Regions from separate parts of the Streptomyces sp. NPDC048481 genome, predicted to be linked through region 3. Evidence: riboswitches for the same ligand, from Rfam matches in the RefSeq annotation. Region 3 holds a riboswitch; each other region holds the start of a gene.
The links. Region 3 has a riboswitch for cyclic di-AMP ahead of ACGFSH_RS10035 (transglycosylase SLT domain-containing protein). Riboswitches for the same ligand answer to the same signal wherever they lie in the genome.

Region 1 (7,712 bases), on a different contig from region 3:
GCGGGCGAGTTCCCGTGCCCGGACCCGGCCGGCTCGGCCCTGCGTCTGACGGCCCTGCTGGACGGGCTCGCCGTGCAGGTGACGTCCTACGACGGCGCGCTGTCCCGCGCGCGGGCGCAGGAGTGGGTCGACGAGGCGCTCGACCGTGAACTGGGCCTGTCCCCGGGAGCGCCGGACGCCTCGACGCGCTGAGCGGCCGGTCAGTCGAGTGCGTAGACCGCCGTCACCGTCGCCCCGGCCCGGATCTCACCCGGGGCGACCGGAACGGCGCCGGTGCTCGCGCCTGAGGTCTCCCCGGGCGGCGGCACGGGGCGCGGGTAGGTCGAGGCGTCCTCGCTGAGGGAGACCAGCGCGCCCAGCCGGCGGCCGCTGAGGCGGGCGTACTGCTCCGCCTTGGCGTGGGCGTCGGCGTGCGCTGCCGCACGGGCGCGGGCCTGGAGCGGAGCGGGGTCGGAGACGTCGAAGACGACGGAGTCGACGCGGGCCGCGGCGCCGGCCGCGTCGGTCACCGCCTGAAGGACCGCGCCGGTCCTCGCCACCTCGCGGACCGTCACCGTGAAGGACTGGGCCGCCTGATAGCCCGTCAACCGGGGGGCGCCGTCCGTGTAGTCGTGCAGGGGGGTGAGGGTGACGCTCCGCGTGTGGATGTCCCTTTCGGCGACGCCCTGGGCCCGGACGGCGGCCAGCAGCGCGGCGGCGGCCTGGTTCTGCGCGTCCAGGGCGGACTGCGAGGTCTTGGCGGAGGTCTCGACCCCGGCGCCGACCACCGCGAGGTCGGGTGGCGCGCTCGCACTGCCCTCCCCGGTCACCGTCACGGTCGCGGGCGCGGTCGCGGGCGCGGTCGCCGGCCCGGGCACGGGCGCGGAGGGAGCGGGATCCGGCGCGGGAACGGGAGTGGACTCGGGAACGGGAGCGGCCCCCGGGACGGGCGTGGGCTCGGCGTGCGCGGGCCGCGGTGCGGCCGCCGGGCGGGCGGCGAGCGCGAGCGCCGGGGCCGCGCCGAGCACCGGGACGCCGAGGGCGAGCAGACAGACGACGGCCGCGGCGACGGAGCGACGGGGAAGAGGCATGCGGGACCGGTCCTCGGGGTGTCGGACGTCAGCGGGGGGGGGCGGGTGCGGTCATCCCAGCACCCGCCCCTGCGCGCGCGGGGACGCCACTCCCGTCCGGTCACCTCACTGGTGGAGCGGCCGGCCGCCCGGGACCGACGGCCGGTCGCGCCCGTCAGGCGACGGCGGAGATCCGCATCCTGATGTCGTCCGGCTTCAGCGTGCCCTTGGCGACCACGTGGTCGCCGGAGGACTCCCCGCGCAGCCGGCGGCCGATCCACGGCACGAGGTACTCGCGCGCCCAGTGCACGTCGTCGCGCCGCACCTCGAGGGTGCCGCGCGGCGGGAGCACCGGCCAGGGCTGCTCCGGGTCGGCCGGCACCTCCAGGCCCAGGACCTGGCCGGCGCGCAGCGCCACGCGCGTGTGCCCCTCCGGGGAGAGGTGCAGCCGGTCGCCGTCCCAGGCCCTGCGGTCCTGGACGGACTTCAGGGACCACAGGTCGAGCACCGGACAGCCGTAGCGGTCGGCGACGGCGCGCACATGTCCGTTGTACGTGGCGATCTTGCCGCGCAGGTGCTTGAGCACGGGGACGCCACGGGTGTCGAAGCCGGTGGTCACCATGACGGTGCCGGCGACGGCGCTCAGGGCCGAGATCGCGCGCTCGAAGCGCTCGGCGACCTCGTCCGGGTCGGTGCCGGGACGGAGGATGTCGTTGCCGCCCGCGCAGAAGGAGACCAGGTCCGGGGCGAGTTCCACGGCCCTGGGGAGCTGGTCCTCCATGATCTGGTCGAGCAGCTTTCCGCGGACCGCGAGGTTGGTGTAGTCGAAGTCGCCTTCGGGCCGCCGGTCGGCGAGGAGGACCGCGAACCGGTCCGCCCAGCCGACGAAGGCCCCGTCCGGGCCGGGGTCGCCTACGCCCTCGGTGAAGCTGTCCCCCACCGCCACGTACGACCCGATCACTGATCTGTTGTCACTCTTCGAATCGTCTGCCACAGCAGTTCATGATTCACCTTCGAATGTGACTTACGCGACCGTAGGCAGGTGTTGACGGTCGGTGAGATAAGCCACTCCTAAAGAATTTGCCAACCAGGGAATAGGCGATCGCGCCGGGACGCCGTCGGTCCGCGACGGCTCCGCGCGGTGCGGGACCGGTGGCGTGCGGACAGCACGAAGGCCGGGCCCCGGATACTTCGATCGGTGGGGCCCGGCCTTCGGCTGCGTGTCAGGCGGGGTTGCCGGGGGGTCAGCCGACGGAGACGCCGTGCGCGCGCAGGTAGGCGATCGGGTCCACGTCGGAGCCGTAGTCCGGCGTGGTGCGGATCTCGAAGTGCAGGTGCGGACCGGTGACGTTGCCGGTCGCCCCGGAGAGGCCGACCTGCTGGCCCGCGGTCACGGTCTGGCCGGCCGAGACCGAGAGCTGGGAGAGGTGGGCGTACTGGGCGTAGTAGCCGTCGGCGAGCCTGATGACGACCTGGTTGCCGTACGCGCCGCCCCAGCCCGCGGACACGACGGTGCCCGCGCCCACGGCCTTCAGGGTGGTGCCGGTGGGGACGACGAAGTCCGTGCCCGTGTGATAGCCGCTGGACCACATGCTGCCCGACTGGTGGTACGGGGTGCCGACGACGGCCCCGGACACCGGCAGGACGTAACCGCCGGCGTTGCTCTCGGCGGCCTGGGTCGTCTTCGAGGAGGAGGCCGGCGCCTTCGACGCGGAGGACTGCGAAGCCTTCGACGAACCCGTGGCGGACTGCGACTTGGGGGCCGCGGACCGGGAGGACGACGAGCCGGACGGCTGGTGGGCGCCGGAGGCGGCCTTCTTGCCGATCGACAGCCGGAGGCCGGGGTGGATCAGCGACGGGTCGTCGCCGACGACCGCGCGGTTGTCGCGGTAGAGCCGCTGCCAGCCGCCGCTGACGTTCTGCTCGTCCGCGATCTTCGAGAGGTAGTCGCCGGACCGCACGGTGTACGTCTTCGCGGTGGCGGTCTTGCGGGTCGTCCCGGCGGCCTGGACGGCCTTTTCCGGGGCCGTCTGCGCGACGGACTGCGCGGACGTCTGCGCAACCGACCCGGGGGTGGCGGCGTGAGCGCCGGAGGCGCCCATCAGCGGCAGGGCGAGTGCGGCTCCGCCCGTTCCGGCGACGGCTATGGAGCGGGTGAGACGCTGGGCCTTGGGACGGCGGTGCTTACCCTTCGCGGGCATGACGGATTCCTCTCCGGCGCCTGCGAGGTGAGCTGTCGGGTGCGGGCTGGAGATGCCCGGCCGCGCCGAGGCGCGACTTGACCCCTAGCCTGTTCCGGGAACCGGAACAGGCGGTTGTGCCTGTGGGTCCCCCGCTCCTGCCATGCACGGGTGAGTGTGCGGGATCCGGGCGGTGGCAGGATTCGGCGTCCGTCCGGATTGGGGTGGAACGTAAGCGACCCGGACGCACGGAGACAAGCGAAGGTTGCACGGTTCACGCGTTTCTCTTGATCCCCGCCGGGCATCCCCCGTCACCCTGCGTGAAACAAGTGCCTCTCTCCCCCTCAAGGCACAGGAGAACCCTGCGAATTACGTGAACATGACGCACGACGTACGGTCACCGATATGACGCTGCTCACGTGACGGTGCTCCAGGTTCCCTTACTTCCCGGCGAGTTGGAACTAAGGCTTCAATTCGGACAGAAAGCTCAGATGCGACGCAGGCGGATAACCGTCGCATCGAGGTCGCCGCGCAGCCCGGTCCGCAGTCCGTGATGCAGCAGCACCGCACCCCGGTGCACTTCGCCCGTTTCACGGCATTCGTACGACGCCGTCGGGTCGAGTCCGCGCAGCCGCAGGGCGGGGACGGGCTCGCCGTACCGCTGGGCCTGCAGCCAGGCGAGGACGACGCTCTCGTCGCCGCGCACGTACTGCACGGCGCTCAGCCCGCCCGCCGGAGGGCGCAGCCGGTAGAGGTCGCCCTGCTGCACGAGCGGCCGGATGTCCTTGTAGAGATCCACCCAGCGACGCGCTTCGGCGAGTTCGTCCTCGCTCCACTCGGAGAGGTCGCCGCCGACGCCGAGGACCCCCGCCATGGCGCTGACGAACCGGAAGCGCAGCGAGCTCACCCTGCCGTTGAGCTGGGCGTTGGGGCTGTCGGTGACCCATGCGGCCATGACGCGCGCGGGATGGATCTGACTGAAGCCGTGCTGGATGTCGAGCCGGTCGAGCGGGTCGGTGTTGTCGGAGGTCCACACCTGGTCGGTGCGGCTCATGATGCCGAGGTCGACGCGCCCGCCGCCGCCCGAGCAGGACTCGAAGGCGACGCCGGGGTGGGCCTCCCGCAGCCGGTCCAGCAGGCGGTACAGGGCCCGCACGTGGTCGACCCACAGGCGCTGCGGATAGGCGTCGTCCGGCCAGCCGGCGTCGGTGAAGCACCGGTTGAAGTCCCACTTGACGTAGTCGATCGGGGCGCTGGAGAGCAGCCCGTGGAGCTGCTCCCAGAGGTACTCCTGGACGTCCTCCCGCGCGAGGTTCAGCATGAGCTGATTGCGGAACTCCGTACGCTTTCGTCCCGGTTGGAACTGCACCCAGTCGGGGTGCGCCCGGTAGAGGTCGCTGTCGGGGTTGACCATCTCGGGCTCGACCCAGATGCCGAACCGCATGCCGAGGGCGTGCACCTGGTCCGCGAGGGGCTTGAGCCCGTGGGGGAAGCGGTCGGGGTTGGCGTGCCAGTCGCCCAGTCCGGCGTGGTCGCCGGTGCGCGCCCCGAACCAGCCGTCGTCGACGACGAAGAGCTCGACGCCGATCGCCGCGGCCCGCCGGGCGAGGGCCGCCTGCTGCTCCTCGGAGATGTCGAAGTAGGTCGCCTCCCAGGAGTTGAACAGCACCGGCCGGTCCTGCTCGGCGTCCGGGATGACGTGCGCGCGCTGGTAGGCGTGCCAGGCGCGGCTCGCCCCGCCGAAGCCGGCGTCGCTCCACAGCCCGGCGAAGACGGGCGTGGTGAAGGCCTCGCCCGCGGTGAGGCGCAGCAGGCCCGAGTCGTCGTATCCGGCGCCGCCGGTGATCTGCACGCGCGCGTCGGGGAGTTGGGCGACGGCGATCCGCCAGGAGCCGGACCAGGCCAGCGCGCAGCCGTAGACCTCGCCGCGCTCCTCGGTGGCGTCGGTGTCGAGGGCGACCCAGGGCAGGTGCTGGTGTCCGGTGTGGCCGCGGCGGCTGCCGATGACCTTCTCGCCGTAGGTGAGCGGGGACCGCGTCAGCCGCGACTCGGCGGCCCAGCGGCCGTGCAGCTGGGACAGCCGCCAGGCGTCGCGCAGCGGCAGGGTCCAGGTGGCCGAGTCGGCGCGCAGCAGCTCCAGGGGCTGTGTGCCCTCGTTGCGCACGGTGGCCCACCGCTCGACGACGTCGCCGCGCATCCGGTAGTGCAGGGTGAGCGCGAGGCCGGCGTCGCGAAAGCGCAGCCGCAGCTCGTCGCCGTCGCTCTCGTGGGCCTCGAAGGCCCACTCGGTGCCGCGCCGCTGCTCGGTGCGCACGGACAGGGCGGGCCGCACGAAGCGGGGGCCGCCCTCGACCGGGTACTCCTCGTGCCCGTCGAGCGGGGCCTCGAAGGAGGCGCCGCGCTCCTGCGGCGCGAGCGCGGCGAGCGCCTCGGCGTCCGCGAGCGCGATGCGCGGGCCCCAGTGCAGATGGACCAGCTCGGCGGCCTCGGTGAGATGGAGGGCATAGCTGCTCGTGGGCCCCGAAAGGAGCCACGTACGGCCATTGTCGGCGATCTCGGGCATCAAGCCCCCACTTTCGAACAGGTGCGATCAAACACCGACATCATCGAGTGCGGTCGGCCCGTCGGGCAACCCTCGGCGACCCGACTCCCACCTGGGCGGACGTCCTGTGGACAACCCGTTGCCCCGGGTACCCATGTCGTATGGTCGGGGAGATGTCCCGTCGGCCACAGGAGCCGCGCCGACGGTGACCGACAGGGAGGGAGCCCCAGTGACGCAGCAGATCCCGTCGACCGAGCCCGAGCTGGCCGGCGTGCGCAACTTCCGGGACGTGGGCGGGCTGCCGACCGTGGACGGCCGGCGCGTGCGTCACGGCGTGCTCTTCCGCAGCGGTCACCTCGCGCACGCGACCGACGAGGACGCCGCGTTCCTGTCCGGCCTCGGCCTGCACACGATCTTCGACTTCCGCAACGCCGCGGACCAGAAGCTGGAGGGCCCGGACGTCGAACTGCCGGGCGTGCGCAACGTCAACCTGCCCCTGTCGGACCCGGCGGACGGCGCCGAGTTCTGGCAGATGGTCCGTGACGGCGACGTCGACCAGCTGCGCGGGATCCTCGGCGACGGCAAGGCCGCGAACCGGATGACCGCCTCCTACCGCTCGATGGTCAGGGAGCGGACGGCCGAGCACGCGCGGGTGCTGCACGCGCTGGCCGAGGACAGCCTCCCGGCCCTGATGCACTGCGCGGCGGGCAAGGACCGCGCGGGCCTGTCGGTGGCGGTGACGCTGCTGGCCGTGGGCGTGGAGCGGGACGCGATCCTCGGGGACTACCTGGAATCCAACGCCCTGCACCGCCGCTACAAGGTGCGCCGCAGTTCGGCCTCGGGCGAGGCCTACTCCCCCGAGATCATGGAGCTGCTGAGCCCTCTCTTCGACGCACGCGAGGAGTACCTGGCGGCGGCGTTCGAGACCGTGGAGGAGATCTGGGGCGGGTCCGACGCCTATCTGGAGCAGGGTCTCGGGCTCTCCCCCGAGACCCGCGAGCGGCTGCGCGACCGCCTCCTCGACTGACGGCGGCCGCGGGCGCCGCACCCCGCTACTGGCTGGTGCCCACCTCGAACAGCAGCCACAGGAACGCGGCGAAGAGGTGTCCGACGGCGATGTAGATGATCAGCCGGATCCAGAGCGTGCGGGGGAACTTCTCCTCGTAGTCGCTCATGACGTGGCTCCGTTCTCGGACGGGTTCGGCCCCAGGCACAGCGTGGCGGCAGGGCTCTGCAACAAGGTGTGGACGAAGAGGAGCTCGACGCCGTCGGGGTCCTGGGCGGCGATACGGTGCGGGGTCAGCGAGTCGAAGTGCGCGCTGTCCCCGGGGCCCAGCAGGTCCGTGGTGTCGCCGAGGCGCAGTCGCAGCCGGCCCTTCAGGACGTACAGCCACTCCTCCCCCGGGTGCACGCGCACGATGTCGCCCTGGGAGCCGTGCGGGACCTGCACGCGCAGGGCCTGCATCCCGCGGCCGGAGGCGCCGGCCTGCCAGTAGGTCCAGCCGCCGGCGCGGGTCGGCTCCATGGCGGCGGCGCGGACGACGGCGTCACGGTCGGCGACCGTCTCCCCGAGCAGATCCGAGACGGTCGTACCATAGACCCGCGCGAGCGTGAGCAGCATCGGCAGCGACGGCTGGCGCTGTCCGGTCTCCAGACGGGAGAGGTGCGCGGGCGACAGCCCGGCGGCGCGGGCCGCGGTCTCCAGGGTGAGGGCGGCCCGGCGGCGCAGGGCGCGCAGCTGGGGGGCGACGGCGGGCAGAGCGGCCTCGGCCTGCTGGACCGAGGGCTCCGGCTCGGGTGGGTTCATGACTCCATTGGAGGCTGGATTTGCCTCTGCGGCAAATCCCTTGCCTCAGAGGCAAACCGCCGGATCCCGCGGCCGAGGGGACGGAGCGTCCCCGCGGTCAGCGGTTGGCGACCGCCTGCTTCACCAGCGTCTTG
Region 2 (7,712 bases), on a different contig from region 3:
GCTCAACCTCGCGGACCATCACGGACTCACCAACATCCGGGTCGCCAACGGCGACGCGATCATCCTGCTGCGCGAGATGCTGCCGGAGGACTCGCTCGACGGGCTGCGCGTCTACTTCCCCGACCCCTGGCCCAAGAAGCGCCACCACAAGCGGCGTCTCATCCAGCCGGAGTTCCTCGACCTGGCCGCGACGCGGCTCAGGCCGGGCGCGATCGTGCACTGCGCCACGGACTGGGAACCGTACGCGGAACAGATGCTCGAGGTGCTCACCGCGCACCCCGCCTTCGAGAACACCCGGCCCGAGGGCGGATTCGCGCCCCGGCCCGAGTTCCGTCCGCTCACCCGTTTCGAGGGCCAGGGGCTGGACAAGGGTCACGTGGTGAACGATCTGCTCTTCCGTCGCGTACAGCATCGCGTCCGGGCCGGGGACCGCTGACCGGTCAAGGGCCGCCGACCGACCGCCCCCGCACCACAGTCCCCTCCCTCGTTAGGGTCGATGCCGTGGCCATCAGTCCGTTTCCGCCCTACCCGCCGCATCCGCCCGGCGGAGCCCCCGAGGACGGTGTGCTCAGGCACGCGCACTGGTGGCAGCGCAGGTGGGTGCGGTACGGCGCGCTGATCACCCTGCTCACCCTGTCCGGGCTGGTGATCCTCGCCCTGGTGCGCGAACAGACCGGGACCGAGGGCTTCCTCGTGGGACTGGGCCTCGCGGTGCTGCCCGTGCCGCTGCTCGTCGCCGCGTTCCGCTGGCTCGACCGGGTCGAGCCGGGCCCCTGGCGGAACCTGGTCTTCGCCTTCGCCTGGGGCGCGTGCGCGGCGGCGCTGATAGCCATCGTCGCCAACAGCTTCGCCACCCGGTGGATAGCCACCGCCACGGCCGATCCGTCCGGCGCGGACACGCTCGGGGCGACCGTCATAGCGCCGATCGTCGAGGAGTCCGCCAAAGCGGCGGCCGTGCTGCTCGTGTTCCTCTTCCGCAGACGGGACTTCACCGGCGTCGTCGACGGAGTCGTCATAGCCGGGACCACCGCCACCGGCTTCGCGTTCACCGAGAACATCCTCTACCTGGGCACCGCCTTCGGCACCGACCAGCTCACGGGCGACACCGGCATCGCCTCCGTCACCGCCGCGACCTTCTTCGTCCGCGTCATCATGTCGCCGTTCGCGCACCCCCTGTTCACCGTGCTCACCGGGCTCGGCTTCGGCGTCGCCGCGCAGTCCGGGGCCCGCCGGCACGTACGGCGCGTGCTGCTCCCGCTGGGCGGACTGCTGCTCGCGATGGGCATGCACGCCCTGTGGAACGGCTCCTCCACGTTCGGCGAGTTCGGGTTCTTCGCGGTGTACGCGGCGTTCATGCTGCCCGCGCTCGGGCTGCTGACCTGGCTGGTGGTGTGGACCCGGCAGCGGGAGCTGCGCACCGTGCGCGAGGAGCTGCCCGCCTACGCGGCCGCCGGCTGGCTCGCACCGGCGGAGCCGTTCGCCCTCGGCTCGATGCGGGCCCGGCGGCTGGCCAGGGAACACGCGGGCCGCCATCTGGGCAAGGCGGCGGCACGGGAGGTCGCCAGGTACGAGGCGTACGCGACGTCGCTCGCGTTCCTGCGGCACCGGGGCCGGCGCGGGCGCGCCGACGCGGACTTCGTGGTCCGGGAGCGGGAGCTGCTGAACGAGCTGTGGCGGCGCAAGGACATCGCCCGGCCCGCGCTGGACCACGCGGCCCGCATGACGGCTCCTGCGGTGCCGGTGGCTGCGCCGCCCTGGCCGGTGTACGGGGCCTACGGGTACGGTCCGGGCCCCGGTCCGCTCCAGCCGTACGGCCAGGCCGCCGGCCCCGGACCGGGCTACGGGTACGGCTACGGGTATCCGCCGGGCGCGGGCTACGCGGGCCCGTCCGGCCCGGCCGGTCCGCCCCCCGGCCACGGCGGCCCCGGCCACCCCGCGGGCCCGAGCCCCTTCCCCTACCCGTACCGCTAGAGCACGGGCGCGAGCCGACGCCTGCTTCGGACCGAAGCCGCTTCACCGCAGCCCCTCAGCCCGAGGGCCGGGCCGGCCGCGACCCGCAGGGTCCCGGATCAGCCCGCAGGATCCCGGATCAGGCCGAGGCCCGCGTCAGCGCGTCGAGTTCCGTGGTCGTCAGTTCCAGGTCCGCCAGTGCCAGCAGCGCGGGCAGCTGCTCGGCCGTGCGGGCGGAGGCGATCGGCGCGGCCACCGTCGGCTGCGCGGCGAGCCAGGCCAGGGCGACCGTGGCGACCTCGGCGTCGTGGGCCGCGGCGACCTCGTCCAGGGCGCTCAGGACCCGGCGTCCCCGCTCCGTGTCGAGGTACTTGGCGGCGCCGCCGGAACGGGCGCTCCGCACGGTCGTGCCGGGCCGGTACTTGCCGGTGAGGAAGCCGGAGGCCAGCGCGTAGTACGGGACGGCGGCGAGGCCGAAGCGGGCGGCGACGTCCTGGAGGCGGCCCTCGTACGTGTCGCGCGAGACCAGGTTGTAGTGGGGCTGGAGGACGACGTACCGGGCCAGACCCTCGCGGTCGGAGAACTCCAGGGACTCCTGGAGGCGCTCGGGAGAGATGTTGGAGGCGGCGATGTGCCGCACCTTGCCCGCCCGCACCAGCTCGTCGAGCGCGCCGACGATCTCCTCGACCGGCACCTCGGTCTTGTCGAAGTGCGTGTAGTAGAGGTCGATGCGGTCGGTGCCCAGCCGACGGAGCGAGGCGTCGGCTGCGGCCTTGATGTTGTCGGCGGACAGGCCGGGGAACTCGGGGTGCTGGCTCACCTTGGTGGCGATGACCACGTCGTCGCGGTTGCCCCGCGCCTTCACCCACCTGCCGATGACGGTCTCCGACTCACCGCCCGAGTTGCCGTCGGCCCAGGCCGAGTAGGAGTCGGCGGTGTCGACGAAGTTGCCGCCCGCGGCCGCGTAGGCGTCGAGCACGGCGAAGGAGGCCGTCTCGTCCGCGGTCCAGCCGAAGACGTTGCCGCCGAGGGCGAGCGGGAAGACCTCGAGGTCGGAGGAGCCGAGAGTGCGCAGAACAGTCATGGTTCAACTCAACGGCCACGACGGCCGCGCCCATTCCGCCCGCACCGCGAACAACATGTGAACAACGGCACCGCACCCGGTACCCCAGGGCCTGCCCGGCGCGGCTTCCGGGGTGTCCACGACGGCGTCCCCCGCCGCGTGCTCCAGGGCGTCCTGCGGGACGTCCCCGACGGACGCCCCAGGGGGTGTCTCAGGGGTTGAGGCCCTTGCCGCGCAGCCAGGCCGCCGGGTCGATGCCGGTGGGGTTGCCGTCCGGGTGCACCTCGAGGTGGAGGTGGGCGCCGGTGACGTTGCCGGTCGCGCCCACGCGGCCGATCACGTCACCGGTGGCCACTTTCTGGCCGACGCTGACGTTGATCGACGACTGGTGGCAGAACCACAGCTCGGTGCCGTCGTCCAGAGTGAGGATGGTGCGGTAGCCGTAGGAACCGGCCCAGCCCGCCTCGGTGACGGTGCCGCTGTGGACGGCCTTGATGAGGGTGCCGGTGGGCGCGGCGAAGTCCAGACCGGTGTGGTAGCCGGAGGACCAGAGGGAGCCGGCCTGTCCGAAGGTCGAGGTGATCGTGTAGGAGGAGGTCGGCAGCGTGTACTGCTTGGCCAGTTCGGCGAGGCGCGCGGCCTCGGCCTTCTCGGCGGCTTCCTCGGCGGCCTTCTTCTTCGCGGCGGCGGCCTTGGCCCGCGCTTCCTTCTCGGCCTTGGCGACGGCGTCGGCCTCGGCCTTCTTCGCGGCGGCCGCCGCCTTGACCTCGTACTGGGTGTGCTGCGACTCGACCTGCGCCATGATCCGGCTGCGCAGGGCCTCGCCCGCGTCGGCGGCGCCGCTGTCGTAGGTGTCGGCGGCGGTCTCGGACCCGAAGGCGGTCAGGGCGGACGCGGTCTGCGGGGCGGGTTCGTCGTCGGAGATGAGGGAGCCGACGTTCGGCAGGTCCGGTATCGAGATGGAGACCGGGGCCTTGCCGGTGTTGGCGCTGGCCATCCCGCCCGCGCTGACCGCGGCTATGACGCCGACGCCGAGGACGGTGGAGCTGCGGGCGAACCCGCCGCCGCGCTGCTTGGCCACCCGGTGCTTGCCCCGGACCGGGCGGACGGAGTCCGCGGTGGGGTTCCACTCCTCCCAGGGGCCCTCGTCGGTGCGGTAGTCGCCGTAGCCGAAGGAGTCGGCGGACCGCTGGCTCGGCGCGTACGGGGCCTCGGGGGCAGGCGGGTTGGACGCCACGCGGGCGCGCTCCTTTCCTTCCGTCGCCTACCGGGTTAGCTGACGGGTTCGGAGCGGGAAGGTCTCCTACGCGCGTATACCGGCCGTGGACTCTACGAGTTCACGACGGCTTCCGCGTGATTCACCCCAAGGTGGTGGTTCCCCGGTTCCCTTGCGGGATTCGGCGCGTGCGCACGGAGCCGGCTCTGGTGCCGGCTGGGACGGCCGCGCTGCGTTATCGAACGTTAATAGACCCGGGGGTGGGTTTCCAAGCTCTTCTGCTTGATCAACAACATTTCCGACCTGGACTTTCAGGCCATCAGCGGCCGAAAACGGGCGAGTTGACCCCGTCCTCGTACGCCCCCGTGGCCACAGGCGTTCTGACGGCGACTCAGCGCCCGCGCACAGGGCGGCCGTACGCTCACGGACCGTGAGGGGAAGCTCGGGGGGGGAACGCACCGAGGGCCGGAACCCTTTCGGATTCCGGCCCTCGGCCTTCAGTAGCGGGGACAGGATTTGAACCTGCGACCTCTGGGTTATGAGCCCAGCGAGCTACCGAGCTGCTCCACCCCGCGTCGTTGTGACTCCAGTCTACGCTACTTCCGGGGCCCCGATGACCACGCTCCCCGGACGCCTGGCACCAGGACGCCTCGCACCCGGACGCCTCACACCAGGTGCCGGTTGGGGGCCTTCGCCCGCTCCTCGTACTCCGGCAGGAGGAGGACGTCGACGCCCGCGGCCGTCAGCAGACCGGCGCCGTCCGCCTCGGTCACGAAGGTGTCCGGTTCCCGCCAGGCCGTGACCACCCGGCGCACGCCCGCGTCGAGGATGAGCCGGGCGCAGGGGGCGGGGCGGGAGGAGCGGCGGGCGCAGGGTTCGAGGCTGCTGTAGACGGTGGCCGTGCGCAGGCGCGGGTCGGCGGGGCCGATCTTGGCGAGGGCGGCCTCCTCGGCGTGCGCGAGCGGGTCGCCGGCCTCGCGGGAGTGCCCGCGGGCGAGTTCCGTCCCGTCGGCGGCGACGATCACCGCGCCGACGCTGAACGCCGTGTCCGAGGGCGGGCACTGGGCGGCCAGCTCGCAGGCCAGGGCGAGCCAGTGCCGGTCGGCCGCGGCGGCGAGCGGTCCGGCGCCGGGGGCGGTGGGCTCGTAGCGGTGCAGGACGACGTCCTCGATGCGCCGGGTCTCCACCAGGCGCAGGCGTCCGCCCTGGTAGCCGCCGGGTCCGAAGAGGCGGGGCGCGTCCGGGTCGCCCACGAACAGCGGGGCGAGGACGAGCTGGAGTTCGTCGGCCAGCCCTTGCCGGAGCAGCTGGGTGTGGACGGTTCCGCCGCCTTCGACCATGAGGCGTCGCACGCCGAGTTCGTCGTGGAGGTGGGTGAGGAGGCGGCGCCAGTCCAGGTCGGGACCGAGCGGGACGACGTCGGCGGCGATGCCGAGCGCGCGGGCCCGTTCGGCGCCCTTGTCCGTCGTGTACAGGGCCTTCGCGCCGCCCGTGTGCCAGAAGTTCGCGTCGGGGTCCAGGTCGCCGGAGCCGCTGACGGTGACCTTGAGGGGGTACGGCGGCCGTCCGGCGGCGACGCGGGCGGCGCGGCGCTCGGGGGAGTTCACGAGGAGCCGGGGGTTGTCGGCGCGGATCGTGCCGGCGCCGATCAGGATGGCGTCCACGGAGGCCCGTACGGCGTCGACGCGGTCGAAGTCGGCGGGGCTCGAGAGCAGCAGCCGCTCGGGGCCGGTGTCGTCCAGGTAGCCGTCGAGGGAGACGGCGGCGGACAGCAGGACGTACGGGTACGGCATCTACGTGCTCCCGGGCTGGTGTCTTCCGACGGCGATCTTGGTTCAAGTTTGAAACAAACCTACACTGGGGGCATGACGACCCGCTGGCTCACCCCCGAGGAGCAGCGCGCCTGGCGCGCGTACGTTGCCGGCTACCTCCTGCTGGAGGACGCGATCGACCGGCAGCTCCAGCAGGACGCGGGCATGCCCCATCCGTACTACTCCATCCTCGCCAACCTCTCCGAGACCCCGGAGCGGCGGCTGCGGATGACCGACCTCGCGGAGCGGCTGAAGATCACCCGCAGCCGGCTGACCTACGCGGTGTCCCGGCTGGAGAAGGACGGACTGGTGCGGCGCGAGGAGTGCCGGTGGGACAAGCGCGGCAGCGTCGCGGCGCTGACCGACGAGGGCATGGCGGTGCTGCGGGACGCGGCCCCCGGCCATGTCGCGACCGTCCGGGCCGCCCTGTTCGACCGGCTCACCCCCGAGCAGGTGGGGCAGCTGGAGGAGATCTTCACGCAGATCGCCCGGGGGTTCCAGGGCGACGGGGAGAACGAGGGGGCGCCCGAGGACCTCCCCTGGCGCCGGCGTTCGACGCCCTGCTCCGGGACGCAGTGAGCCCCGTCACCCGCTAGTTGCTTCAAATTTCAAGCATGAGGTAGGGTCACCTCTCGTCGGATGTGCTTCAAATCTGAAGCAGTAGCCGGCACGGCACCACCGCGCCACCACGTCATTCGCCCCCGGACCCGGGAGACCCGCATGCCCGACACCCCCGCCGCCACCCCGCGCGCCCGCGTCCGGGTTCCGCTGCGCTTCCACGACGGCTACTCGGTCGACGCCGAACTCGTCACCTTCCACGGGCTGACCGACGGCCTGGAGCACGTCGCCGTCGTGCTCGGCGAACCCGCGCCGGGCGCCACCCCGCTGGTCCGGCTGCACTCCGAATGCCTCACCGGCGACGCGTTCGGCTCCGCCCGCTGCGACTGCGGACCGCAGCTGCGCGAGGCGGTCGAGCGCATAGCCGTGACGGGCGGGGTGCTGCTCTACCTCCGCCAGGAGGGCCGCGGCATCGGCCTCTACAACAAGCTCGACGCGTACGCCCTCCAGGACCAGGGCCTGGACACCTACGCCGCGAACGCGGCCCTCGGCCTGCCCGAGGACGACCGCGACTACACGGCCGCCGCCCAGATGCTGCGCGCCCTCGGCATCACCGGCCTGGACCTGCTGTCCAACAACCCCGACAAGGCGGAGCAGTTGCGGGGCCTGGGCATCGAGGTCCACGACCGCGTGCCCACCGGCGTGTTCACCACCCCGCACAACGTGCGCTACCTGCGCGCGAAGGTCCTCCAGACCCAGCACACTCTGCCGCTGGCCTCCCTCACCGGCCTCAGCGCGGTCTGACGCCTCCCGCCTCCGGCGCGGGCAGGCGCGAACCCCGGGACTCCGCGACGCGCAGGGCGTCGGCCAGGCACTCCGCGAGCCGCAGACCGGCGTACCGCACCTCGGTGTACGGCGACGCGGGGTCGTCCAGCAGCGGGCGGGCGAGGCCGAGCACCTCGACGGCCGTGGCGAGCTGCGCGGCCTCCAGCTCGTCGGCGAGCCGGGACAGGCGGCTGCCCTGGTCGTCGGTCACCAGGCAACAGGGCTTGCCGTCGGGGACGACCAGGGCAACAGCCGCGGGGGCGAGGAGGACGCCGGCTTCGTCACGCGG
Region 3 (7,712 bases):
CAGGCAGACAGTCATGCCACGGGCTCCGGATCCTGGTCGGGAAGGGGGCGTGCCGGTCGCGCGGGGCGTAGCGCTCGCTCACGCGCGCGGTTCCGCCACGGGCGGCGGGCCCGGCCCGAGAACCGTGCCCGTCGCCAGTATGACGCCGGTTATCCCCCGAGTCAGCCCACGAAGGCGCTCCGATTCGGCCTTGGTAGGAGGCCGAGGCAGGCCGGCGCGGGTCGGGGGCAGGTCAGGGCGGCCGGGGCACTCGGGGCGACTGGGCGGCGTCCGGGTATGCGCCCCTGGGCGCAGGCCCCGGCCCTGGGTGCAGGCCCCGGCCCTTCAGGACCACGGCCCCGGCCCCCGGCCTTCAGACCCGGCCCCCGGCCCCCGGGACGGGCGGCCGGGCCCGAGGGGCACCCCGCAAGGTCACTCCGCCGGGCCGCCCTGCCCGACCGGTCCTGAGCCTGCGCCGGTCCCGCCGGGTGCGCAGGTACGCAGTTGCCGCTCCGCCGCTCCGCCGCTCCGCCGCTCTGCTCCTGCGCCGGGGTCTCGACTGCCCGCCCGGGTGTCTGCCCGCCGCCTGCCCGCCTCTCCCCCTGCATGGCTGCCTGCCCGCCCGGCGCACCCCGGCCGCCTGGGTGACTGCGCGCCGGGGCCGAGGCCGAGGCCGGGGGCCTGGGCCCGGGCCCTAGCCGGCGATGATTCGTCCGCTCACCTCGCCCAGGCCCACCGGGATGCCGGCGGGGCCGGGGGCCTGGGCGGAGAGGGTCACGACGTCGCCGTCCTCCAGGAACGTCCTCTTGCCGTCGGGGAGTTCGAGCGGGTCGCGGCCGTTCCAGGTCATCTCCAGGAGAGAACCGCGCTGGTCGGGCTCCGGGCCGCTGACCGTGCCCGAGCCGTACAGGTCTCCGGTGCGCAGGGACGCGCCGTTGACGGTGAGGTGGGCGAGCTGCTGGGCGGCCGTCCAGTACATGGTGGCGAAGGGCGGCTCGGAGACCGTGTGACCGTTCAGCGCGACGGAGATCCGCAGGTCGTAACCGGCGGGCTCGGCGGCCGCGTCGTCCAGGTAGGGGAGGAGGGCGTGGGTGCGCGCCGGAGGAGCCACCCGCGCGGCGTCCAGCGCCTCCAGCGGGGTGATCCACGCCGAGACGGAGGTGGCGAACGACTTGGCCAGGAACGGGCCGAGCGGGACGTACTCCCATGCCTGGAGGTCACGGGCCGACCAGTCGTTGAGCAGGCACAGGCCGAACACGTGCTCCCGGAAGTCGCTCATGGCGACCGGGCTGCCCTGCGGCGAGGGCGTCCCGACCACGAATCCGACCTCGGCCTCGATGTCGAGCCGCACGGAGGGGCCGAAGACGGGGGCCGGGTCGGAGGGGCCCTTGCGCTGGCCCGAGGGCCGTACGACGTCCGTGCCGGAGACGACGACGGTGCCGGACCGTCCGTGGTAACCGATCGGCAGGTGCTTCCAGTTGGGCAGCAGCGTGTCGGGGGTGTCCGGGCGGAAGATCGCGCCGACGTTCCGGGCGTGGTGCTCGGAGGAGTAGAAGTCGACGTAGTCGGCGACCTCGAAGGGGAGGTGCAGGGTCACAGCGGACAGGGGCCGGAAGAGGGGCTCGACGGTGGCCCGGTGCGCCGGGCTCGTCACCCACTCCGTCAGCTCGCGACGCACCTGCGTCCAGACCGGACGGCCCGCCGCCATCAGCGGGTTGAGGGTCGGCGCCGCGAGCAGCTCGGCGTGGGACGAGCCGAGCGCGCGGGCCGCCGCACCCGCGTCGAGGACGTGGTCGCCGAGCCGGACGCCGACGGTCCGCTCGGCGGAGCCCGGCAGCGAGAAGACGCCGTACGGCAGGTTGTGCGGACCGAAGGGATCGCCCTCGGCAAGGTCGAAGGGGGGCATCGGGTACTGCCTCTCTTTCGTGTTCGTGCGCTCTGTGGTGCTCGCCAGGTGAGCCCGCCGGATTCCGCGCGGATGCCGCGGGTGCGCCGAGCCGGGCCACACGTTACGGCCGACCTCGGGGAAGCGACACGGGGGCGGGCCGTCGAGGCGGCGCCGGGCGGAAGCGCCGGGCGGTGGCGGGGGAGGCGCTGCGGGCGCGGCCGACCACGCGACGCCCGGCCGGGCACGCGCCGCCCGACCGCGCGGCACCCGGCCGACCACGCACCCGCCCGGCCGGGCGGGTGCCGGAAAGGCGCTTCTTCGAGCCGGTCGTCAGCCACCGTCGGTCAGTCGTTGGAGGGGAGTTGGCAGAACCGGACCGGACCCGGTCGCTGTTCGGTTCCCGTCGAACCCGGGGGGTGCGGGGTCCGTATTCTCTGATCATGGCCGCACCCACCGCATATGCCGCGCGCACCGCGTACGCCCTCATCGCCACCGACCTGGACGGAACGCTGCTCCGCGGCGACGACACCTTCTCCGACCGGTCCCTCGACGCGCTCGCGCGGGTGACGGCCGCCGGCGCACGCCACCTGGTGGTGACGGGACGCCCCGCGCCCCGCGTGCGCCCGCTGCTCGACCGCCTGCACAGCAGGGGGCTCGCGGTGTGCGGACAGGGGGCGCAGCTGTACGACGCCGGTGCGGACCGTCTGCTGTGGTCGGTCACCCTGGACCGGGAGCTGGCCGAGACCGCGCTCGGCAAGATCGAGGCGGAGGTCGGGCAGCTGTACGCGGCCGTCGACCAGGACGGCGTCGACGGGTTGACGCTCATCGAGCCGGGCTACCGGATGCCGCACCCCACGCTGCCCGCCCTGCGCGTCGGCCGCCGCGACGACCTGTGGTGCGAGCCGATCAGCAAGGTGCTGCTGCGCCACCCGTTCCTGTCGGACGACGAGTTGGCGGCGACGGCCCGCTCGGTGGTCGGCTCGCTCGCGACGGTCACCATGTCGGGGCCGGGCACGGTGGAACTCCAGCCCTGCGGGGTCACCAAGGCGACCGGGCTGGCGCTGGCCGCCGAACACCTGGGGCTGCGGCCCGAGGACACCGTCGCCTTCGGGGACATGCCCAACGACATCCCGATGTTCGACTGGGCGGCCCGCGGTGTCGCGATGGCCAACGCGCACCCGGAACTCAAGGCGATGGCCGACGAGGTCACGACGTCGAACGAGGACGACGGCGTGGCCGTCGTCCTCGAAAGACTGTTTCCCTGAGCCGGGGGCCGGCTGTCAGTACGCGCTGAAGACGTTGTCGATGGAGCCGTAGCGGGCGGCCGCGTAGTTGCAGGCGGCGGTGATGTTCGCGACCGGGTCGTAGGAGTCCCAGGACGTGCCGTCGACGTGGTAGGCGCGGAAGGTGGGGTCGATGACCTGGAGCAGGCCCTTGGAGGGAATGCCCGCGGCCGCGTTGGAGTCCCACAGGTTGATGGCGTAGGGGTTGCCGGACGACTCGCGGATGACGTTGCGGTAGATGCCGTTGTACGTCCCCGGGATGCCGTGCTGCGCCATGACGTGCAGCGAGGCGCGGATCCACCCGTCGAGGTTGTTGGAGTACCCCAGGCTGGTGGCGGTCGCGACGGTCGGGGTCGCGGCGGAGGCGGTGCTGGCGCCGATGAGCGGGAGTGCCAGCACGGCGACTCCGGTGCCGGCGACGGCGAGCTTGCGGGCGAGGCGGGCGGTGCGGGTGCGGCGGTGAGCGGCAGCGGGCATGACGGTTTTTCCTCTCCAGCGCCTGCGAGGTGAGCTGTCGGGTTCGGGCGGGGAGCTGCCCGGTCGCGTCCTGACGGTCGCGACTTCACCCCGAGCCGCGACGGACCGCCCTGAACGTCCGGAAAACATCCGGGACGTCAGGAACATCCGTTGCGGCGACTTACCTGGTTCCCCCGCTCCTGCCGTGCGTTCTCGATGGGTGTCATGGGCGGCGGCAGGATTAGGCGTCCGCCCGACAGGCCGGGAACGTATGCGAGAGCACATGTCCGGAACAAGTACCGGATTCACAGATCACCCCTATTGACCTTGGTCTGCGGTCTATGGGGTGCTTGATCCTTTGTGGGTGCAAAGGGTCAACTTGCTTGAGGCGTGCGGAGAATCGGTGAAGAGCGGGCCGGTGTGGACCGGTCTCGTGGAGTGAGCCAACTCACCCGGGTCCACAAGGGCGGCGAAACGGGCATTAGCCCCAACTCGTAGTTAAAAGAATGCCGATGAGCTGTCGTCCGCCATGTCGCGTCGCGCCGCCCGCCGAGGGCGGCTGCTCCGCCCGTTCCAGTGGGCTGCTCCGCCCTTTCGGGGAGGCCGCTCCGCCCTTTCGGGGAGGCCGCTCCGCTCTTTCAGGGAGGTGGCGCCATCGCCCCGGGGGCGGGGAGCGGGCGACGGTCGCGGAGGGGGAGGCGCGTGATAGTCGTCACGCCGGGTGGGGTGGGTGGGTGCGGGCCGGGTCCGGCGGGAGGCGGGGGGCGCAGGCGCGCGTGGGCAGCGTGAGCCCGCCCTGATGCCTTCGCGCGCGTGCGGGTCCGTGCTCAAGGGTGAGCGGTCGGCGGGACGGGGGCGGGCGGTCCGGCGTCGGGGGCGTGTGGCTCCGGCGTCCGCGGGTGGGGATCCGCGACCCGTCGTGTGCGGGTCCGGCGTCCGGTGTGTGCGGGTCTGCGGCCCGGTGTGTGCGGGTCTGCGGCCCGGTGTGTGCGGGTATGTGGTCGGGCTTGTGCGGGTCTGTGGCCGGGGGCGGCCGCGTGCGGCCGCATGATTCGCGGCGCCGGGGTAATCCGATGGGTGTTCCGGCGGATGCCCGGCGTACGAGCTGATCAGGAACTCGGCAGGTGGAATCCGGTACCGCCCCGCCTGACGGAGACGCTTCCCGGGCGAGCCCATTCGAGCCCGGGGGACGTGGGGGCTATCGGTGATCGAAACGTGACCGGATACGCTGACTTGAGTGGTGGCAGCGACCTATCGACAAACCGCGTAATCGCCAGTGGACACCAGCAGACAGGAGACCCCTCGTGACCGTCGTCGGGCCGTTCGGGCTGAGCGTGCGGGACCAGGCTCTGGAAGCCGATGTCCAGGCCGGATTGGCGGCTGTCGAGGAAGGCTTGCTCGAGGCCACCAAGAGTGAGGTCCCCTTCATCACGGAGGCCGCCCAGCACCTCGTGCGGGCGGGCGGGAAGCGGTTCCGGCCGCTGCTCGTGGTGCTCGCGTCGCAGTTCGGGGACAAGCACGCGCCGGGTGTCGTGCCGTCGGCCGTGGTGGTGGAGCTGACCCACCTGGCCACGCTGTACCACGACGACGTGATGGACGAGGCCGCCGTGCGGCGCGGGGTGCCCAGCGCCAACGCCCGCTGGGGGAACTCCGTCGCCGTCCTCACGGGCGACTTCCTCTTCGCCCGCGCCTCCCACATCCTGGCCGACCTCGGCCCGGAGGCGGTGCGGGTGCAGGCGGAGGCGTTCGAGCGGCTGGTCACCGGGCAGATCCTGGAGACGGCCGGTCCGACGGACGGCCGGGATCCGGTCGACCACTACCTCGACGTCCTCGGCGGCAAGACGGGCTCGCTGGTGGCGGTGGCCTGCCGGTTCGGGGCGATGATGTCGGGCGCCGACGAGACGGTCGTCGACGTCCTGACGCAGTACGGCGAGCGGCTGGGCGTCGCGTTCCAGCTGGCGGACGACGTCCTGGACATCGCGTCCGACTCGCGCGAGTCGGGCAAGACGCCCGGCACGGACCTGCGCGAGGGCGTGCCCACGCTGCCGGTGCTGCGGCTGCGCGAGCGTGCGGCGCGGCTGGCGCTGCCCGAGGACATCGCGCTGTGCGAGCTGCTGGACTCCGACCTCAGCGACGACGCCCGCCTCGACGAGGCCCTCACGGCGCTCCGGGCCCACCCGGCCCTGGAGCAGGCCCGCCGGGACACCGTGCGGTACGCCAAGGACGCGCGCGCCGCGCTGGCGCCGCTGCGGGAGTGCGACGCCAAGGCCGCCCTGATGGAGCTCTGCGACGCGGTGGTCCACCGGGCGGGCTGACCCCGCCTGCTCTGCCTCCTGATCCGCCTCCCCCTCTGCCTGCCTCGCCGTCCCCTCTTCCCTGCTTCCTCCCGTCCCGTCAGGGGTGCCCGCCCTCCGCACCCCTACGGGCCGTCCCCGTCACGTCAGGGTCGTGTCATACCGCAGGCGTATGTGGAGTTGAGCCCTCGGGTTGACGCCTGTCGTCGGCTGATTTGGTCAGATGGGGACTACGGAAAACACCACTCCTCACCGATTCGGGTGAGAATGGCGGCTTGGGGCGGGGAACGCAGCGCGAGACGACCAGCCGCCGCCGACGACGGAGGTAAGGCACACATGGCACCGAAGGAATCCGACGCCACCATGACCGGCGGGGAGGCGACCGGCGGGGAGGCCGACGACCTGCGCCTCCGACGCCGCAAGGCCGCACGGTACGTCGTTCCGGTCACCGTGATCGGTGTCGCGGCGGCGACGATCGGGCTCGTCCCGGCGCTCGCCGACTCCGGCGACCCCGACCTGCCGAAGATCACCGCGCAGCAGCTCCTCGACAAGATCGCCGCCTCGGACGTGCAGCAGCTGTCCGGAACGGTGAAGATCACCACCGACCTCGGGCTGCCCGACCTCGGCGGGCTGGAGAGCGGGCTGCTCTCCGGAGCGGCGCAGGGCGGCGACGGCTCGTCCGCCGACCCCCAGGCCAAGCTCACCGAGCTGGCGTCCGGCACGCACACCCTGCGCGTCGCGGCCGACGGCCCGGACCGGCAGAAGGTCTCGCTGCTGGAGCGGGCCGCCGAGTACAGCGTCGTCCACAACGGCAAGAACGTGTGGGGGTACGACAGCGCGTCCAACGAGGTCTACCACTCCACCGTCGACGAGAGCGCGGGCAAGGAGCCGGGCAAGGGGCGCACCCCGGTCCCGGCCACGCCGAAGGACCTCACCGAGGACGCGCTCAAGGCGGTCGACAAGACGACCTCCGTGACCGTCGACGGCACGGTCCAGGTCGCGGGCCGCGACGCGTACAAGCTGCTCGTCAAGCCGAAGCAGTCCGGCTCCACCGTGGGCGCGATCAGCGTCGCCGTGGACGCGGAGACGGGCCTGCCGCTGAAGTTCACGCTGACCCCCGCGAGCGGCGGCGCCGCCGTCGTGGACGCCGGCTTCACCCAGGTGCACTTCGCGAAGCCCGCCGCGTCCACCTTCGACTTCACCGCCCCCAAGGGCGCGAAGGTCACCGAGGGCGCGGCCGGCGAGGGCCACGACGGCAGCGGCAAGGGCGGCCGGGGAGCCGAACCCGCTCCCGGGCACGACGGGTTCGACGGGTTCGGCGGGTTCGGCCAGGGCCTCGGCGGTGGAGCCGGTGACGAGGGCATGAAGGTCATCGGTGAGGGCTGGACGTCCGTCGCGGCCTTCGACACGGGCGGCGAGGGCGTGCCCTCGGGCTCCACCGCGGGCGGCGACCTCGGTGGCTTCCTGGGCTCCCTCGGCGACAAGGTGAGCGGCGACTTCGGCTCCGGCACGGTCTTCTCCACCCGCCTGGTCAACGCCCTGATCACGGACGACGGCAAGGTCTACGCCGGCGCGGTCACCAAGGACGCGCTCGTGAAGGCGGCCGACGCCGGGAAGTGACCCGGGCCGGGGCGTCGCCGGGGATCGCAAGGGCCGATGGAGTCGGTGCGGGAGGAGAGGGGCGAGGGTGACGGAGCCGGCGCGGGAGCCGACGGGCGAGGGCGCGCGGGAGCCCGCCGGGGAGCCGGCGGACGACGGCGCCGTCATCCGCACCCGCGCCCTCACCAAGCGCTACCGCGGCGGCCAGCTCGC
Region 4 (7,712 bases), on a different contig from region 3:
GCGAGCGCGATCTGCTCGCCGGGGACGTAACCGGCTTGCTGGATGGCCTCGATGATGAGGTCGAGCGCGGCGCGGTTGGACTCCAGGTTCGGGGCGAAGCCGCCCTCGTCGCCGAGGCCGGTGGACAGGCCCTTGGTCTTCAGCACCTTCTTGAGGGTGTGGTAGACCTCGGCGCCCCAGCGCAGCGCCTCGGAGAAGGACTCCGCGCCGATCGGGGCGATCATGAACTCCTGGATGTCCACGTTGGAGTCGGCGTGCGAGCCGCCGTTCAGGATGTTCATCATCGGAACGGGCAGCAGGTGCGCGTTCGGGCCGCCCAGGTAGCGGAACAGCGGCAGGTCGCTGGCCTCGGAGGCGGCGTGGGCGACGGCGAGCGAGACGCCGAGGATGGCGTTGGCGCCGAGGGAGCCCTTGTTGTCGGTGGCGTCCAGGTCGAACATGGCCTGGTCGATCAGGCGCTGCTCGGTGGCGTCGTAGCCGACGAGCTCCGGGCCGATCTGCTCGATGACGGCGAGGACGGCCTTCTCGACACCCTTGCCGTGGTAGCGGTTGGGGTCGCCGTCGCGGAGCTCGATGGCCTCGAAGGCGCCGGTGGAAGCGCCGGACGGTACGGCGGCACGACCCGTGCTGCCGTCGTCGAGGCCGACCTCGACCTCGACCGTGGGGTTGCCTCGGGAGTCCAGGATTTCCCGGGCTACGACGACGTCGATGGACGGCACGAGCATCTCCTTCTTGGGATGTGACGCTGGTTGTGCGGGGCCCCGCGGGCCATGACGGACCGCGACGGGCCTTGCGGCTAGAGCCTAACCGTCCCCGGGCCGTCGGCAGCCGACCGACCGTCCCGTGGACAGAGAGACCGTACCTATTGTTCACGCCCGGAACAAAGGGGGTGGCCGAGAAAGGCCGCCGGAGGCCCGCGGACGGGCGCCCGGACACAGAGAAACCCCGCTCCGGTGCGTACGGGGGAACACGCACCGGAGCGGGGAGCCCGTGGGGACGGGGGCGGCCCTCACCGGGTCCTCATGAGGCCCTCAGTGTGCGGGCCTCGGCCGTGGGGGCGCTGGGGCTCGCCGGGGAGCCGGCTGTCACTTCAGGTGCAGCTGCTGACCCGGGAAGATGAGGTTCGCGTCCTCGACGATGTCCTTGTTCAGCTCGAACAGCTTGTGCCAGCCGCCCTTGACCTTGTGCTTCTCGGCGATGGAGCTGAGGGTGTCGCCCTTGACGACCTTGTACTCGCCGTCGCCCTTCTTGACCTTCTTGCCGGTCGGGGTGGTGACCGTCTTGGACTTCTTGGTGGCGGCCGGGCGGTCGGTGGAGCGCGAGGCGCTCTGCTTCTCGGTCGAGCGGGCACTGGCGCCGCTGTCCGAGGAGTTGGAGGAGCTGGACGAACCGGAGGAGTTCGAGGAGTCGGAGCCGCCGTTGTACGAGGCGCCGGACAGGCCCGTGCCGCACACCGGCCAGGCGCCCTTGCCCTGGGAGGCGAGGACCTTCTCGGCGACGGAGATCTGCTGCGACTTGGAGGCCTGGTTGGCCTGCGCGGCGTACTGCGTGCCGCCGTACGCGGCCCAGGTGGAGGCGGAGAACTGCAGGCCGCCGTAGTAGCCGTTGCCGGTGTTGATGGACCAGTTGCCGCCGGACTCGCACTGGGCGACCGTGTCCCACTCGGAGGCGGTGGCGGCGGAGGCGTTGCCGGCCGCCATCAGCGGGGCGGCGATGGCGACACCGGTGACGCCGGCCAGAGCGGCGGCGCGGGTGGCCTTGGACGGACGACGGTGCTTGCCCTTGGCGGAAAACAGCATGGTGGATCCCCTCACCGACGCCTGCGAGGTGAGCTGTCGGGTTCGGGCCGTGTGAGTTGCCCGGCCGCTCCTCCGCGGAAGCGATGCTTCCCGGAGGGGCGGCTTCACCCCAAGCCGGATCCAGCCTCTACAGCCGGTCCCGGCACTTACCTTGGGTCCCCCGCTCCTGCCTACGGCGCTTGACGCGACGACTGTTCCCGGGCTGCCGCTGGCAGGATTCGGCGTTGCGACGGCCGGGGCTCGGGTTGCCGAGCGGCCTCGACCGTAGACACGTGATCCGCCGAATTTCAAAGACGATCAGGGCTTCTGAGACTCATCCCACACTTTCACCAAAGCGGACATTAGGCGCGAAGTGTGACGTGAACTCCCGCTGTATTTACCGGGTTTTGCGCCCTATTCGACCCCTGTGTCGAGCGTCTGACCGGGTGCGATGTCGCTCGGGTCGTCGCCGATGAGGCTCCTGTTCTCGGCGTACAGGGCACGCCATCCGCCGTCGAGGCCAAGGGAGTCGGCGATGGACGCGAGCGAGTCCCCCTCCTGGACGACGTAGGTGGCCGCGGCGTGCCGGCCGGCGGTGGCGGGGGCGGTGCCGCTCGGCGCGACGTCCGTGGCGCTCTTGGCCGTGTTCTCGTCGGCCGTGGGCCCACGGTGCCGGCCGGAGCCGAGGGAGCCGGTGTCGACGAGACTCCAAGAGCCCACCTCCTGGCCCGAATTGTCCGACTCGTTCACTTCCGGGGAGACCGTGGGCGATCCGTCGCCCGTAGCGCCCGCCCCCTTGCCCGCGGCGGAGCCGGTGGACTCGCCCGCGGCGGAGGAAGAGGCCGAAGGGGACGAAGAGGACGAAGCCGAGGAAGAGGAGGAAGCGGACTCCGAAGGCGAACCGGTGGGATCGGTGGTCGAGTCGGACGAGTCGGACGATCCGCCCGCGCCGGACGAGCCGTCACCCGAACCGCCGGAGGAGCCCGTCGAGTCCGACGAGCCGGAACCGGACGATCCGGACAGCCCCCGGGACAGATCGGACAGTCCGGAGGAGGCCGAGCCGGAGGAGTCGTCCGCCAGGCCCGTGTCCACGGGCAGCGCGCCGTTCGCCTTGGTGAGACCGGACGTCAGCCCGCAGGTCCCCCACGCGCCGATGCCCTGCGCCGCGAGCACCTTCTGGGCCACCGCGATCTGCTGGTTGCGGCTGGCCAGGTCGGGACGGGCCGCGTAGTCGAGCCCCCCGTACGTCTCCCAGTCCTTCTGGCTGAGGCTCAGACCGCCGAACTCGCCGTCACCCTTGTCGGCGCTCCACGAGCCGCCGGTCTCGCACTGCGCCACCTTGTCCCACACCGTGCCGTCGGCGGCGCTGGCGCCGGAGGCGGCCAGCAGCGGGATGGCGATGGCCGAACCGGTCACCCCGGCCGCGACGAGGAGGGCCGGAGCCTGACGGGGGCGACGGTGCCGACCGTTCCCGGAGAGCATGCGAGGGCCTTTCTCTGGACAGCAGTGACCGGCGCGACGTCCGAGACCGGCCCGTCGCGCTGACGAGTGAACGTATAGGCAGACGATCACTTGTCACAAGTTCATGCCGCGCAGATCACGTGAAGATCACAGAGTTGAGGACCGGTCACGTTTGCTCCGTCGAACGGTCACACTCCGGCTGACTTTCGCTCAGATCCGGACCTGTCCGGTGCCGGAGCGTTCCGGGGCGAACTCCACCGGCAACGTCCGCAGCCCGCGCATGATGAGCCCGCCCCGCCACCTCAACTCGGCCGGATCCGCCGCCAGTCGGAGGTCTGGCAGCCGCGTGAGGAGAGTGGCGAGCGCGGTCCGTCCCTCCAGCCGGGCCAGCGGCGCACCCAGGCAGTAGTGGATGCCGTGGCCGTAACCGAGGTGCTGGTTGTCACGGCGGGACAGATCCAGCACATCGGGATCCGCGAACCGCGCGGGATCGCGGTCCGCCGCCGCGAGGACGACGAGGACCGGGTCGCCCGGCGCGATGTCCTGCCCGCCGATCCGCAGCGGCTCGGTCGCGAACCGCCACGTCGCCAGTTCCACGGGCCCGTCGTAGCGCAGGAGTTCCTCGATGCCCGTCTCCAGCAGGGTGGGGTCGTCATCCCCGGCGAGCGACCTCTGAAGGCGCGCACGCTGCTCGGGGTGGGTGAGGAGGGCGTAGGCGCCGTTGCCGATGAGGTTGACCGTCGTCTCGAAGCCCGCGAACAGCAGGATGAACGCCATGGCCGCGGCCTCGTTCTCGGTGAGGTGCTCACCGTGGTCGGAGGCGCGGATGAGGCCCGAGATGAGGTCCTCGCCCGGCGCCGGCCGGGCGGGCAGCTCCGCGCGCTTGCGGTGGATCAGCTCCAGCAGATACCCGCGCATCTTCTTCACCGACCGCGCGACCCCGCCGCGCGGCCCGCCGCCGTGCCGGATCATCATGCCCGCCCAGTCCCGGAAGTCGTCCTGGTCCTCGCGCGGGACGCCCAGCAGGTCGCAGATGGCGTAGATGGGCAGCGGGAAGGCGAAGTCGTGGATCAGGTCGGCCTCGCCCCGCTCCGTGAACCGGTCCAGCAGCTGATCGGTCAGCTCCTGCACCCGGGGCGCGAACTCGGCGACCCGGCGGGGCGTGAACGCCTTGCTGACCAGGCGGCGCAGCCGGGTGTGGTCGGGCGGGTCGATGTTCAGCAGATGCGTCATCAGCTCGGCCTTGCGCTCGCCGGGGATGCCCGTCTTCCCCTTCGCGTGCGCGGGCTCGTCGTGGTGCGCCGGATTCTTCGACAGCCGCTGGTCGGCGAGAGCCTCCTTCGCGTCGGCGTACCGCGTGACCAGCCATGCCTCGACACCGCTGGGCAGTCGCGTGCGATGCACGGGCGCGTGCTCGCGCAGCCAGGCATAGGCCGGGTAGGGGTCGGTGGCGAACTCCCAGGTGAACAACTCGGGAGCGGGCGGGACGTCGGCCTGGGGGCGGGGCGGGTTGGTCACTCCACGACGGTAGCCGGACACCGGAGGACGCGTTCCGTCAGGCGGGGGGCGAGCGAGGACGCGTTCCGTCGGGCGGGGGTGGCAGGGGCGAGCGAGGAGGCGGGCGGGGCGAACCGCGGGTCGGCGTGGGGCGGGCCGGGCAGGCGGCGGGAAGTGGTCAGCCACCGCACGCTCGCCCCGCACGCTCGGCCCGCGCCGCCGCCCGCCCGCTCGGCCCGCCGCGGGCGCGAAGGGCGGCCGTGCTACTCCTGCGGTATGCCTTCGGTGGCGCGGATCGCGTCGCGGTAGGCGCGGGCCGCCGCGCGGAGCGCCGCCTCGGGGTCCACGCCCTCGGACTCGGCGCGGGCGGCGAGGGCGAGCAGTTCGTAGCCGATGCCGTCGGCGGCCGGCAGTGCCACGTCCAGTCCAGCCGTCCGGGCGCGCGCCACCAGCTTGGTGGCGAGGGCCAGCCCGGGCTGATGGAGGGGGACGCCGTCCGTCACGGACGCGCGCCGCTTCTCGGCCGCCTTCGTGCGCAGCCAGTGCTCCTTGACCTCCTCCGGGGTCGTTGCCGTGGCGTCGCCGAAGACATGGGGGTGGCGGTGGATGAGCTTGGCGACGATCGTGCCCGCGACGTCGTCGACGGAGAAGGGGGACTCCTCGTCCTCCTCGGCGATGCGGGCGTGGAAGACGACCTGGAGCAGGACGTCGCCCAGTTCCTCGCGGAGTTCGTCGCGGTCACCGTCCTCGATGGCCTCGACCAGTTCGTAGGACTCCTCGACGGCGTACTTCGCAAGGTCCCGATGGGTCTGCCGGGAGGACCAGGGGCACTCGGCCCGGATGCGGTCCATGACCTGGACGAGGTCGAGGAGGCGGGCCCCGGGCAGGTCGTAGGAGGCGGGGAGCAGTTCCAGCTCGGGCATCGCCACACGGCCGGAGCCCGCCAGCCGGGCCAGCCCGTCCGTGAGCGCGGGCTCGCCCTCGCCGGTCGCCACGACGACGACGGTGCGGCCGCCTTCGCAGGCGGCGACGAGGCCCTCGGCGGTCGGGGACGTCTCCTCGACGCCGAGACCGGCGTCCCGCAGATAGGGCAGCTGCGGATGCGCGCCGTCCGCGCAGAGCACCCGGTCCGCCGTGCGCAGGGCCTGCCAGGCGGGCCAGGACAGCAGGCCGGGGGCGACGCGGTGGCTGGTGGTGAGCAGGACGATGCGGCCGGGGACGGACGGACCGGCGACGGAGGGACCGGCGACGACCGCGGCGGGACCGCCGGCCGGGCGGCCGCTGGACGGGCTGGATGCGTTCACACCTCGAACGTAACGCACACCCGGCGGCGGCCCGGAGAGTTGTCCACAGGCCCGGTGCGTTCATCACACCGGGCGGGTCGCAACGGCGACGCCGTCACGTGGTCTGCTGGTTCCCCGCCGTCGAGATCTCGTGCACCCAGGGGGTCTTCGCGTCGACGCGGGCGACCTTGCGGGCGTCCCAGCTGCCGTAGCGCGGGTTGAGGTCGACGCCGAGCGACGTGGACGCCTTGGACAGCGCGTTCCAGAAGGCGGGCTGGCTGGTGTTCGTGCCCAGCTCGGTGGCGAGCTTCTGGGCCTCCAGCTGGAGACGGAGGTTCTCGTCGAGACGCCGGGGCGGGATGCCGTACTGCTGGAGCCACGCCCTCTGGAGACCTTCGGAGCCCCCGGCCTGCTGTTCCAGCCCCGCCCGCATCTCCTGGACCTCGCGCGGAGTGACGGTGACGCCCGCGTCCTCGGCGGCCCGCTGGAGCACCCGGTCGAGGACCATGCTGTGCAGGGTGTCGCGGGTGAGGGTGCCCGTCTGGGCGACGGCCTGGGCGTACTGGGTGTCGTCGGTGACGGCGGCGCGCTGGGCGGCGCGGACCTCCTTCACCCGGCCCTCCAGCTGGGCGACGGTGATCCGCTGCCCGCCGACGACGGCCGCCGCGCCGGGATGCGCGTCACTCCCGCAGGCGGCCAGAAGGGGGGCCGCCGCGATCACGGCGGACAGCAGGAGCGCGGTGCGACGACGGCGGTGCAAGGAAACCTCCCGAGGAGATTGTGCGACGGTGCACAAAGTCTTGCGGTGATCGATGGTAGGCAGTGGCAGGCCTGGGGCCAACCCATTCGACCAACGATTCACCAGGACTTCGGGCACCGCCGCGCGCGGCCACCGCCCGCACCGGGGTGCGAGCGCTCAGCCCCGCGCGTCACGCCCCGCCCTCCGTGACCCGCTTCCGGATCGGTTCCTGCTCCGGTTCAGCCGACGATGGCGACCGGGGCGTCCCACGCGTCGCGGTCCACGGTGATCGTGTAACCGCCGCGGGTCTCCTTGCTGTTGACCTGGTACTGGTGACCACGGCTGTGGTTGGTGAACTGGGTGGAGCCCCACGGCCAGTCGGTGGTCGTGGTGTACTTCCCGTCCCACAGCGCGTACCAGAGGTTGCCCGGCAGGTCCGTCTTGTCGGTCGCCGTGGCGATGGCCTTGGCGCTGGAGCTGCTGAAGCCGTAGTAGCCGCCCCGGTAGATCTTGGCGCGCAACGTCTTGGTGAAGGAGCGCACGTACGCCAGCACGGCGTCGTTGCACGCCTTGTTCGTGATGTCGTACGCCTCCATGTCGAGGTAGATCGGGCTGCCGGCCTTCATGCCGAGCGCCGAGGCCTTGGCGACCGCGTCCGCGCCGTCCTTCGCGCCGAGGGAGGTGGCCGTGGCGGCGGTGATCTTCTCCGGGCTGGAGCCCGTCTGGCAGGGCGGCTGGGCGCCGACGTAGAGCGGGATCAGCTTCCAGCCGACCGCGTTGACCGACTTCACCCAGGAGGCCGTCAGGTTGGGCTGCGCGCAGCCCCGGTTCTTGCCGCCGACGTAGACGGCGGCGCCGCCGTAGTACCCGTCGGTCTTCCAGGCCTTCATCGCGGCCAGCGACGGCGCCGTGCAGGCGTCGAAGGCCCGGCCGGTGTAGGTCTTCTGGGCGGGC

Region 1: another riboswitch for cyclic di-AMP. It lies ahead of ACGFSH_RS28880 (peptidoglycan DD-metalloendopeptidase family protein); the one in region 3 lies ahead of ACGFSH_RS10035 (transglycosylase SLT domain-containing protein).
Region 2: another riboswitch for cyclic di-AMP. It lies ahead of ACGFSH_RS14005 (M23 family metallopeptidase); the one in region 3 lies ahead of ACGFSH_RS10035 (transglycosylase SLT domain-containing protein).
Region 4: another riboswitch for cyclic di-AMP. It lies ahead of ACGFSH_RS17390 (transglycosylase family protein); the one in region 3 lies ahead of ACGFSH_RS10035 (transglycosylase SLT domain-containing protein).

What each region holds. Positions count from the first base shown of each region.
Region 1 is NZ_JBICXC010000012.1:4,028-11,739, reverse strand. It holds gene ACGFSH_RS28895 (TetR/AcrR family transcriptional regulator) at 1-192, shown strand, start outside; gene ACGFSH_RS28890 (SIMPL domain-containing protein) at 201-1,070, opposite strand; gene ACGFSH_RS28885 (SGNH/GDSL hydrolase family protein) at 1,225-2,010, opposite strand; gene ACGFSH_RS28880 (peptidoglycan DD-metalloendopeptidase family protein) at 2,294-3,250, opposite strand; cyclic di-AMP (ydaO/yuaA leader) riboswitch at 3,255-3,448, opposite strand; gene ACGFSH_RS28875 (alpha-galactosidase) at 3,717-5,792, opposite strand; gene ACGFSH_RS28870 (tyrosine-protein phosphatase) at 6,001-6,798, shown strand; gene ACGFSH_RS28865 (DUF6126 family protein) at 6,824-6,946, opposite strand; gene ACGFSH_RS28860 (helix-turn-helix domain-containing protein) at 6,943-7,578, opposite strand; gene ACGFSH_RS28855 (aspartate aminotransferase family protein) at 7,676-7,712, opposite strand, start outside.
Region 2 is NZ_JBICXC010000003.1:725,120-732,831, reverse strand. It holds gene trmB (tRNA (guanosine(46)-N7)-methyltransferase TrmB) at 1-436, shown strand, start outside; gene ACGFSH_RS14015 (PrsW family intramembrane metalloprotease) at 508-1,971, shown strand; gene ACGFSH_RS14010 (aldo/keto reductase) at 2,090-3,034, opposite strand; gene ACGFSH_RS14005 (M23 family metallopeptidase) at 3,225-4,250, opposite strand; cyclic di-AMP (ydaO/yuaA leader) riboswitch at 4,260-4,426, opposite strand; tRNA gene ACGFSH_RS14000 (tRNA-Met) at 4,731-4,804, opposite strand; gene ACGFSH_RS13995 (dihydrofolate reductase family protein) at 4,895-6,022, opposite strand; gene ACGFSH_RS13990 (MarR family winged helix-turn-helix transcriptional regulator) at 6,095-6,619, shown strand; gene ribA (GTP cyclohydrolase II) at 6,761-7,402, shown strand; gene ACGFSH_RS13980 (hypothetical protein) at 7,389-7,634, opposite strand; gene ACGFSH_RS13975 (hypothetical protein) at 7,705-7,712, opposite strand, start outside.
Region 3 is NZ_JBICXC010000002.1:850,750-858,461, reverse strand. It holds gene ACGFSH_RS10050 (M56 family metallopeptidase) at 1-15, opposite strand, end outside; gene fahA (fumarylacetoacetase) at 674-1,885, opposite strand; gene ACGFSH_RS10040 (HAD family hydrolase) at 2,308-3,132, shown strand; gene ACGFSH_RS10035 (transglycosylase SLT domain-containing protein) at 3,148-3,627, opposite strand; cyclic di-AMP (ydaO/yuaA leader) riboswitch at 3,632-3,854, opposite strand; gene ACGFSH_RS10030 (polyprenyl synthetase family protein) at 4,911-5,921, shown strand; gene ACGFSH_RS10025 (outer membrane lipoprotein carrier protein LolA) at 6,237-7,520, shown strand; gene ACGFSH_RS10020 (ABC transporter ATP-binding protein) at 7,588-7,712, shown strand, end outside.
Region 4 is NZ_JBICXC010000005.1:92,185-99,896, forward strand. It holds gene eno (phosphopyruvate hydratase) at 1-725, opposite strand, end outside; gene ACGFSH_RS17390 (transglycosylase family protein) at 1,086-1,799, opposite strand; cyclic di-AMP (ydaO/yuaA leader) riboswitch at 1,803-1,987, opposite strand; gene ACGFSH_RS17395 (transglycosylase family protein) at 2,193-3,260, opposite strand; gene ACGFSH_RS17400 (cytochrome P450) at 3,450-4,757, opposite strand; gene ACGFSH_RS17405 (nucleoside triphosphate pyrophosphohydrolase) at 5,000-6,040, opposite strand; gene ACGFSH_RS17410 (SurA N-terminal domain-containing protein) at 6,135-6,779, opposite strand; gene ACGFSH_RS17415 (glycoside hydrolase domain-containing protein) at 6,998-7,712, opposite strand, start outside.